One region of the Thermosediminibacter oceani DSM 16646 genome, then DNA from elsewhere that is predicted to be linked to it. Evidence: riboswitches for the same ligand, from Rfam matches in the RefSeq annotation. Region 1 holds a riboswitch; each other region holds the start of a gene.
What was found. A riboswitch is a leader RNA that binds a small molecule or an ion and turns the genes downstream of it on or off. The one in region 1 is predicted to bind cyclic di-GMP.

Region 1 (3,206 bases):
GCTGAGTTTTAATGCTTTACAGCAGGCGGCGATTTCGTCCTTCAGCATAAATTGGCACCGCCTTTCAGAAAGGCTTTGTCATAGTCTTCTGCATTGAAGCGGAATGCAGTGAGTTCAGGAACCCCTTCCGGAATCTTTACCGGCTCCAACTGCGGGGTTATACCCGTTATCCTGTTATGGATGGCTACGAGGCTGTCTAAATCCTGCACTCCGTAAAGGAGAGCCTCGGCTACAGCGTTCACAGCCTGTTCAAAACTGCTTTTGGTACAAAGCACAGCCAAAGCCTTGAGCGCTTTGCCGCGCTCACTTTTGCTTAAGCCGTCGAGGTATTCCCGGAGTGGGTCCGGCAGCATGCTGTATATTCCCGAATACTTAAGGGCTCCCGGACAGCGGGAAAGCTGGGTAAGATATGGCAGCCAGTCCATGCTTTCTTGCTTGTTGTCCCCGTAAAGCCGCCGGTGGCGCACGATTTCCCGGTGGCTCTCATCCAGCGGTATGACCTCATGGGCTGTTATCTTTACAAGCACCCGGCTGTTGGCGTATTTGGGGGCGGTAGAGTATAGGTGCTTTCCACCGTTCAAGCTGAATTTGGCGTAGGCGTTGGTTTTGACTGTTATGTAACCGGCTACCTCGTAAGGAACGGTAGGCAGCTCAAGCAGAGCCTTACGGTCTTCATTAAAAAGTTCGGCTATGGATGCCTCCTTCCGGTAGTGTTCGCGGTGCATGTCCCGGTCGCACAATCGTAAAAGTTCGCGGTTAAAATCCTCCAGCTTTTCAAACCTGGGGACCGGGACAAGGAAGTTGCGCCGGTGGTATCCCACCTTGTTTTCCACATTACCCTTTTCATGGCCGGAAGCAGGGTTACAGAATACCGCTTCAAAACCATAGTGCTGCTTGAACCTCAGGAAGGCGTCGGTTAGTTTGCGCTCTCCATTTTTCGAGAGTTTCACGATAGTGCTGGCGTTATCAAACCATAGCTTACGGGGTACTCCCCCCAAGTGTTCAAATATGTCCTTAAGTCCCTGAAACAGGCATTCCTGGTTTTCTCCCTTGAAAAGCTGGGTATATCCTACGTTACTGTAGGGAAACGACAGGTTCAGATAAAATCCGTGATGCAGCGTCCCGTTTTCGTAAAAGTCTGCCTCACCGAAATCCACCTGCGCTTCACCCGGGATATGTTCCAGCGGCAGACGACATGAGTTGTCCTGGTACAATTCTTTTTTTCTCATGGCTACGTAGCCTGCTACGGTGCGGTAAGAACAGTTAAACTTATCTTGGTATTTTTCACAGAGCCTGTCATAAATCCTTTTGGCGGTATGCCTCTGCTTTTTGCGAGCTTTTTTATCTTCTTCAAGCCACTGATCTATATCCGCCTTGAAAGGGTCGAGTTTTGGGAAGGTATGTTTAACTTCTTCAACTTTAACCCTGGTGTTCCAGTCTTCTTGATAAATATACTTGCGTATAGTTTTTCGGTCTTTTTGGAATTCCCGGGCTATCTCGCTGATATTTTGCCCTTTCATAAAGAACGCTTTTCTGATATTATCAATATGGGTCATTGTGAGCATCCTCCAATCCTCCCTTGCAGTTAAGATTTCCCTAACTACAAGGGTAAAGGTTTTTAGGGGTGCCTGCAATGACCTTTGCAAATTTGGGGATTTTTGAGTTGCAAAAGTGGGGATTTTATTTTGCAACTCTGTCCATTTTAATTATGCAATAAACAACATTGAAACCAAAAAAGAATCGCCGCCGAAAAAGAAAGCTAGCCAGATCTTTTTATTCAGCGGCAGCCATGCTGTTATAATGTAAATGCACCTTAGACCCTATGGCTTTTGCACCCCTACCTTTCATTGAGTTTACCCTTTTCTCTGTGTATTATTTCTCTTTAATTGATAATTTTAAAATTTATATTTCCATATTCCTTAATTTTCCTGCCGATATAGCCGAATACGTAAATATTTAATCCCAAATTATTCCCGAAAAAGGACATAAAAAAGAAATTAATCGTATCCCGAATGGGAAGGATTAAAAATTTTTTAATAGGGGGGTATTAAAATACCCTCTTATTTACTCTTTAAATAACAAGGGACAAACATAAGGAGGTGGTTGATGTCACCGCCGGTGTATAATTGACCCAGGAGCAACGAAAAGGAATTGACCCACCCCCTGGCGAAATATCCCTCTGATACCAGCCAAAAGATCGGAGGGAAATAAGTGCTAGGGAGTGGATCTATTATCATGTTACACGAATTAAGAGCAATGGGCAAGAGCATCCGTGCAATTGCACGAGAAACAGGCCGTTCAAGGAATACGGTAAGAAAATACTTAAGGGCAGAGGGCATTCCCGAAAGGAAGCCGCATCCCAAAAGAGGATCAAAGCTCGATCCATACAAAGATACCATTCAAGAGCTCATAAATCTTGGTATATTCAATTGCGAAGTTATCTACGAAAGAATCAAAGAAGAAGGCTATACCGGCGGCCGCACTATCTTAAGGGACTATGTAAGACAATTTAGACCCCCAAAACAGGTTCCTGCCGTATGCCGCTACGAAACCAAGCCCGGCCAGCAGGCCCAGGTCGACTGGGGCGAATACACCTACATTGACGAGGAAACCGGCGAAATACGTAAGCTTTACGTCTTCGTCATGGTACTGGGTTACTCCAGAGCCATATACGTAGAATTCACAAACCGCTGCGACATACATACCTTCATCCGCTGCCTGATCCGCGGGTTTGAATACTTCGGCGGAGTGACCGACATAGTCCTTACCGACAGAATGAAGACCGTAATACTTGGCACCGGAGAAAACAGAAAGCCCATATGGAACTCCATCTTTGAAGACCTGGCTGTAACCCTTGGATTTACCCCTAAAGTGTGCAGAGCACGACGTCCACAGACCAAAGGCAAAGTAGAAAGCGGAATAGACTTTGTCAAAAGCAACTTCCTGCCGGGTAGGAAGTTCATAAACTACGGTGACTTAAACCACCAGGCAATAGTGTGGTGCGAAAAGAAAAACAGGAGGATTCACGGCACCACCGGGGAAAAGCCTATTGACCGCCTGAAGGAAGAAAACCTCAAACCACTCCCTGCCTCTGACAGATACCAAAAATTCCTTGAAGAAGTAAGGAAAGTCCACAAAGACGGCCTCTTGAGCTTTAACGGCGTAAGATACGGCGTTCCCTGGCAATATAGCGGAAAAGAGGTGGT
Region 2 (3,206 bases), 140 kb from region 1:
TATAATATAGTTGGTAAAAGTGAGTATTTGAACATATTATTTCCATGGTATGCAACCCCTCGATTTTGAGGTTGCAGAAACTAAAATAATTTATTTAAAGGGGGTATTTCATGACTAAAAAATTATCTCTACTGGCCCTTTCTTTAATCGTTGCACTCACTCTTTCCGTCATTGCACCGGTTCAAAGCGCCATTTTTAAGGTAGATGCCGTTTCTGCGGCAACCAGTTCACAGAATACTTCAACGCAAAAACAAACAACAAAGACACCGGCAACGACTACCAAATCCACCAAAACGCAAACCGCCGTTAAAAAATCAACTCCTACCGTTACAAAAACTTCCAGCACAAGCGGTATTAAACGCTTACTTGCCTTGGGCTCCTATGGTCAGGATGTAAAACTCCTGCAAACCATGCTTAATCAGCGCGGCTACAAGCTCAAGGTAGATGGTATATTTGGCCCCAAAACTTTAGCGGCGGTAAAAGATTTCCAAAAGAAAAATGGCCTTAAGGTAGATGGAATAGTAGGCCCCAAAACTCTTGCAAAACTAATGCCGGCTCCGGCGAAAACAGCGGCTGCAAAGCCCGCACAAACTACAAAACAACCTACACAGCAGCAGGTATCACAAAGTGAAAAAGTCGTGGTAAAGATAGGAAAGGTTGACTATTCAGCTCATCCTTCCAAGAGCTTTACGGTTGCGATAGCTGCGGTTGCGGGTGACAAGATAGTTGCAGCGTATATTGATGACTACCAGTTCATGCCTAAAGATGTGGCAACGGGAGTTCCCAATTCCGATGGGGACTTAGGCAAAAATTATCCTGAAGGCTACGTATTGGCATCGAAGCTGACCAATGCGGCATACTACAGCAATAATATGAAGGAAAAAGCAGGTTCTACAGTTCCCATAGATAAGAACTTCGCAGCAATTGTAAATTACGTAAAAGGTAAGACCATCAGCGAATTAGAGGCAAAACTTGCACAAACAACCCCGGAAAATATGGTGGATGCGGTAACCGGTGCGACCTTGGCGGACACACACGGTTATGTATCGGCAATCGTGGCAGCTGCTAAGGCTGCTAAAAATGCTGATGCAAGCTATTCATTCCAAGTCGATGTGAAGGATTTAAGCAATATTAAAATTGGGAAAGTTGACTATTCAGCTCATCCTTCGAAGTGCTTTACACTTGCAGCAGCGGTTGTTGTAGGGAACAAGATAGTTGCAGCGTATATTGATGACTACCAGTTCATGCCTAAAGATGTGGCAACGGGAGTTCCCAATTCCGATGGGGACTTAGGCAAAAATTATCCTGAAGGCTACGTATTGGCATCGAAGCTGACCAATGCGGCATACTACAGCAATAATATGAAGGAAAAAGCAGGTTCTACAGTTCCCATAGATAAGAACTTCGCAGCAATTGTAAATTACGTAAAAGGTAAGACCATCAGCGAATTAGAGGCAAAACTTGCACAAACAACCCCGGAAAATATGGTGGATGCGGTAACCGGTGCGACCTTGGCGGACACACACGGTTATATATCGGCAATCGTGGCAGCTGCTAAGGCTGCTAAGTAATAATTCAAAGCAAGTAAAATAAAAAAGGTAAATTTTTAAAAGACGGTTAATAGGCCTTGAAAAGGATTAGTAGCCTATTAACCGTCTTTTTTATCTCGATTACCCGGAAACTCAGTTCAGGTTCAGTTCTTCTGCTCAAAAACTGCGGGGAGATAAATATTTATTGGTTAACCATTAAAACAGCAGGAAAATAAAGGAATTTGTAGTAATATATATTGTTATAATATTAAAAAAGAGGAAATAAGATAGACAGCGAAAAGGGCAAACTCACCGAAAGGTGGGGGCGCAAAGCCATAGGGTCTAAGGTGCTTTTGCACTATGACAGCCTGGTTGCCGCTGACCAAAACGATCTGGCTCGCTCTCTTTTTCGGTGGCGGGTCTTTTTTGTTTTCGGATATAGACTCGGAAAGGGGGGCACTTTTTTGGTATGGGGATGAAACCAAAGCTTAGGGAATTAATATATAGGGCAAAAGACGGCGATGAGGAGGCCCTTGTCCAGCTAGTTGAAAGGTTTGTGCCCATAGTTAAAAAATACACGCGCAGGGTGGGTAACGGAGAAATGTATTCCAACCTGGTGGAGTGGATTGTAAAGGCGGTAAAGCGCTACCAGCCCGATACCAGGTGGGGCAGGGAAGAACTGAATCGCTATCTGGCTTCTCTGAGGGAGAAAAACGATATAAAAAAGCAAGAATAATTTTACAGGGGGTTATAATACGACTTCATGTCTCCTCTTTTATATGGTAAGGGAATAAACCGGGGAGGTGAAGCTGTATGGTCAGTATCCCCAAATTCTACGAACTCGACCTCGACCCCGAAGACGCAAGGATTGCGGCCTGGTTTTTAAAGGGACTTAAGAGAGAAGCGAGAAGACTTTATTTGAAGCAGAAAAAACTGAAACAACACGAGCTCCTGATTTTAAACAACAGAGTGGACAGGGATAACGATGGCGAATCTCCGGAATTGATAGACACCCTGGCAGACGGGATCGATGTACTGTCACGGGTGGAAGACAGGATATTCGTCAGGGAAGCTCTGATGATGCTGACGGCAAGGCAGCAAAAAGTTATAATGGCGACGGTCTTTGAAGGTGCCACCGAGAAAGAAGTAGCCGAAAGGCTGGGGATATCCCAGCCGGCGGTAAATAAGATAAAGAACAGGGCTTTGAGTAAGTTGAAAAAATACCTGCGTGCAATCTGAAAGCCATAGCTCGCGCTATGGCTTTTTTTGCTATCCCTTGACAGCTCCGGCGGTGAGGCCCGAAATGATTCTCTTCTGAAATATTAGTACCATCACTATAAGCGGAACGGTTACTACCACCGATGCCGCCGCGATGTCCCCCCAGGGGAGTTCATGCTCGCCGGGGAACATGGCTATCCCTACCGGCACTGTACGCATTAGGTCCTTGGTGTTGAATACCAGGGCGAAGAGGAACTCGTTCCAGGCTGCTATGAAAGTTAGTATGGCCGTGGTGAACATCCCCGGTGCAGCAAGCGGAAAGATAATCTTCAGGAATGCCTGCATTGGTGTCGCTCCGTCTACCTTGGCCGATTCTTCCAGCTCGAAGGGTATCTCTCGGAAAAAGGACGTCAGGATCCAGAGGGATAACGGTATGGTAAAAGTGGTGTAAGTTAGAAT
Region 3 (3,206 bases), 1.1 Mb from region 1:
GATATGCTCCCTCCGGGCTTTGCCACGAAGTCAAAGGCGCCGAGCTCCAGAGCCTTGATGGTCACGCTGGCGCCTTCCCGGGTCAGGGACGAAAGCATCAAAACATTGCCCAGTTTTTTTTCACGGATCTTTTTTAAAGCAGAAAGCCCGTCCATCTCCGGCATATTAACGTCCAGCGTAATGACGTCGGGTTTTAGCCTTTCGGCTTTCTCGACGGCTTCCCTGCCGTTTCCGGCGGTATCCACTACCTTTATTTCGGGGTCCTTTTCCAGCAGGTCCTTTATAATGAGCCTCATCAGCGCAGAATCATCCGCTACCAAAACCCTTATCACGACGAACACCTCATGGATTTCACCCCGTCCCATAGTCGGTAGTCCCTTTAATGCCTCACTATACTGTATAATATACTACTCGATAATATAATAATACCATTTAATGCAATGTTTTCCAATTACCTCATTGATTTTTTATTATTAAAAAATTTTAAGTTGGGGGTTACCAGCCCCAAATTGGCTCAGCTAGCTATCTTACTTCAAATCTTATTCTTCAAAAACGCTCCCAGCGCTTTATCCGTCTTTTTGATGTGATTTATAAGCCAATCGATGAGGAAATGGTTTATTTTTACCACCAGGTCCACCGTAGGGCCGTTCTGCTCCATTCTTTGCTTTATTTCTTTGAATTCCGCTACAAAGCCGTCATGCTGCTTTTTATGTGCCTGGTAGCCGGGAAAATCGTTTTCCCGCATGTATTTTTCTTCGGCGCCGAAGTGCATGACGATGTATTCACCTAGAAAATCAATGGCCTTTACGGCCTCTTCCCTACCTTTCCCTTTCGAGCAGGCCAAAAGCAGGTCGTTCACCCTTTTGAAAAGCTCCTTGTGTTGTTCGTCGATCAGACTTACTCCTGTGGAAAGGTCCTCCGTCCACATTACCGCCATAAAATATCCCTCCCATCTTTGTCACGATATATATTCTCCAAATAAATCCTTAATCCTGCTCCGGCGGGACCTTTTTCAACTTTCCAGCGGTTCTCCCAATTCGAAGAGGAATTCCCGTTTTGGTGAAAAAGATTTCCGGCGCAAGCCGCAACCTTTGCCGCTATAAGTTGTATTGTAAATACGATTTTTCTGATATGGAAAAATATAGCTTGACTATGTAAAAGTAAAAAATGTAAAATATTAGTAGTTATTTTTTGCGTAATTCGACATATACCGCCGATAAAAGGCAAACCTGTCGAAAGGCAGGGGCGCAAAGCCATGGGCCTACGGCTCCATTGATGATGGAGCTACGGCTGCCAGGTTGCCGGCTCATTGAAAGGCCATCGGCCAAGGAAAGGTTCCAACCAGGGCAGCCAAATCTTTGATTACATTTTGAAGGCTGCTTTTTTTATTACAGGAAAGGAGGGAGAGCTTGAGACAAGTAGTAGTTTTCGGCCTCGGAAAGGAACTTTACGGCATAGACATTTTCGATCTGCAGGAAATCATCAGAATGATGGAAATAACGCATATCCCCAGAGCCCCTCATTTTATCGAAGGGGTAATAAACTTAAGGGGGAGAATCATTCCCGTGATAGACCTCAAAAAGAGGTTCGGCCTTGCCGACGGTGAAATAACAAGAGACTCCAGGATCATTGTGGTAAATATCGATGAAACCACGGCGGGGCTCATAGTGGATTATGTCACCGAAGTAGCGGCACTGGAAGAGGAAGACCTGGAAAAACCTCCAGAGGCCTTGACCATCGATGCCCGCTTCATCCATGGGCTGGCAAAGATGGGAGATAATATAGTAATACTTATTAAAACGAGTGAAATACTCAATGTGGCAGAAAAAGACCAGCTAAAAAATTTCTCGAAGGAGGATACATATGAAAAAGCTGAAGGGAATTAAAATAAGTGGTGGAATAAGGACAAGGTTGACCGTTCTGTTCCTTCTTATATCCCTCGTACCCCTTATAGTCTTGAGCTTCTTCAACTACAGCACCTCAAAAAACAACTTGACCCATGCAGCCGACCGGGAACTACTCGGAAAGGCCGTATCCGCGGCCAGCGTTATCGACCTCTGGGTCAGCGAAAGAATGGAGATATTGGAAACCCTCGCGGAAAATCCCGTAATTAAGAGCGGTAACTTAGAAAGTTTAATCCCCATATTAAAAACGGTACAGCCTGCAGCACCGGACGTCCAGCTCCTCTGGTACGCCACGCCTGACGGCAAAGTTTACTCGTACCTGAACGACGACATCACCAAGCCAATCACCGATATCAACGACCGGCAGTATTTCAAGGAAATAATGTCTACGGGCAAAACCACCGTATCGGAACTCGTCATCGATAAGGTAACCGGTGACAAAATTCTGGTCATAGTGGCCCCCGTGAAAGGTCAGGGCGGTATAACCGGCATAGTAGGTGCCGATGTAAACGCGAACGCCCTTATCAACATCATAAACTCGGTAAAATACGGTACCACAGGGTATGCCTTCCTGGTGGACAAAATGGGCACCACCATAGCCCATCCGGACGAAAAGATGGTTATGAACATGAACATAACAAAGACCGAGTCCGAGTCGTTGAACAGGGTCGGGGAACGCATGATAAAGGGCGAAGAAGCCACCGTAAGGTATGAATACAGCGGAGAATACAAACTTGCCGCCTTCTCCCCGGTTAAGAACACCGGATGGTCCTTATGCGTCACCGCCTCGTCGGACGAAGTATACGCGGGACTGAAAAGCTTTTTCTGGTCCACCATCACCCTGATCCTGGTCGTGACGGTTATCGTCATCGCTGCAGCCGTCGTTTTCAGCCGGCAGTTATCTTCGCCCATACTTAAGCTCACGGCGGTGGCCGATACCCTGGCAACGGGGGACCTCCGGGTAGAAGTACCCGAGGGATTTTTCGGCGAACTCGGAACCCTCGGCAGCTCTCTCAAGAAAATGCTCGAAAATACTAAAACAGTTCTCGGCTTCATGGGCACCGCCATTGCCAACCTGGAAAAGGCTATAAGGGAGATATCGCAGGGAGCTCAGGATACCGCCCAGGCTGCCGAACAGGTAGCCGAGACCGTTAGCCAGATTTCGGCCGGAGCCCAGGATATGGCCCAGAATACAGGGAATATATCTGCGGCAGTCGAGGATACCACCACAATGATGCAGGCTTTAGTGGAAAACCTGGAGTCCATTACACAGAACACTATGGATACGGTGAAGAGAACCGA

Region 2: another riboswitch for cyclic di-GMP. It lies ahead of TOCE_RS08770 (helix-turn-helix domain-containing protein); the one in region 1 lies ahead of istA (IS21 family transposase).
Region 3: another riboswitch for cyclic di-GMP. It lies ahead of TOCE_RS02380 (chemotaxis protein CheW); the one in region 1 lies ahead of istA (IS21 family transposase).

Annotation. Positions count from the first base shown of each region.
Region 1 is NC_014377.1:1,604,886-1,608,091, forward strand. It holds gene istB (IS21-like element helper ATPase IstB) at 1-48, opposite strand, end outside; gene istA (IS21 family transposase) at 42-1,556, opposite strand; cyclic di-GMP riboswitch class I at 1,780-1,868, opposite strand; gene istA (IS21 family transposase) at 2,212-3,206, shown strand, end outside.
Region 2 is NC_014377.1:1,747,594-1,750,799, reverse strand. It holds gene TOCE_RS12795 (peptidoglycan-binding domain-containing protein) at 111-1,571, shown strand; cyclic di-GMP riboswitch class I at 1,822-1,909, shown strand; gene TOCE_RS08770 (helix-turn-helix domain-containing protein) at 1,999-2,265, shown strand; gene TOCE_RS08765 (sigma-70 family RNA polymerase sigma factor) at 2,343-2,768, shown strand; gene TOCE_RS08760 (carbohydrate ABC transporter permease) at 2,799-3,206, opposite strand, start outside.
Region 3 is NC_014377.1:470,231-473,436, reverse strand. It holds gene TOCE_RS02395 (protein-glutamate methylesterase/protein-glutamine glutaminase) at 1-332, opposite strand, end outside; gene TOCE_RS02390 (bacteriohemerythrin) at 533-937, opposite strand; cyclic di-GMP riboswitch class I at 1,213-1,306, shown strand; gene TOCE_RS02380 (chemotaxis protein CheW) at 1,410-1,886, shown strand; gene TOCE_RS02375 (methyl-accepting chemotaxis protein) at 1,864-3,206, shown strand, end outside.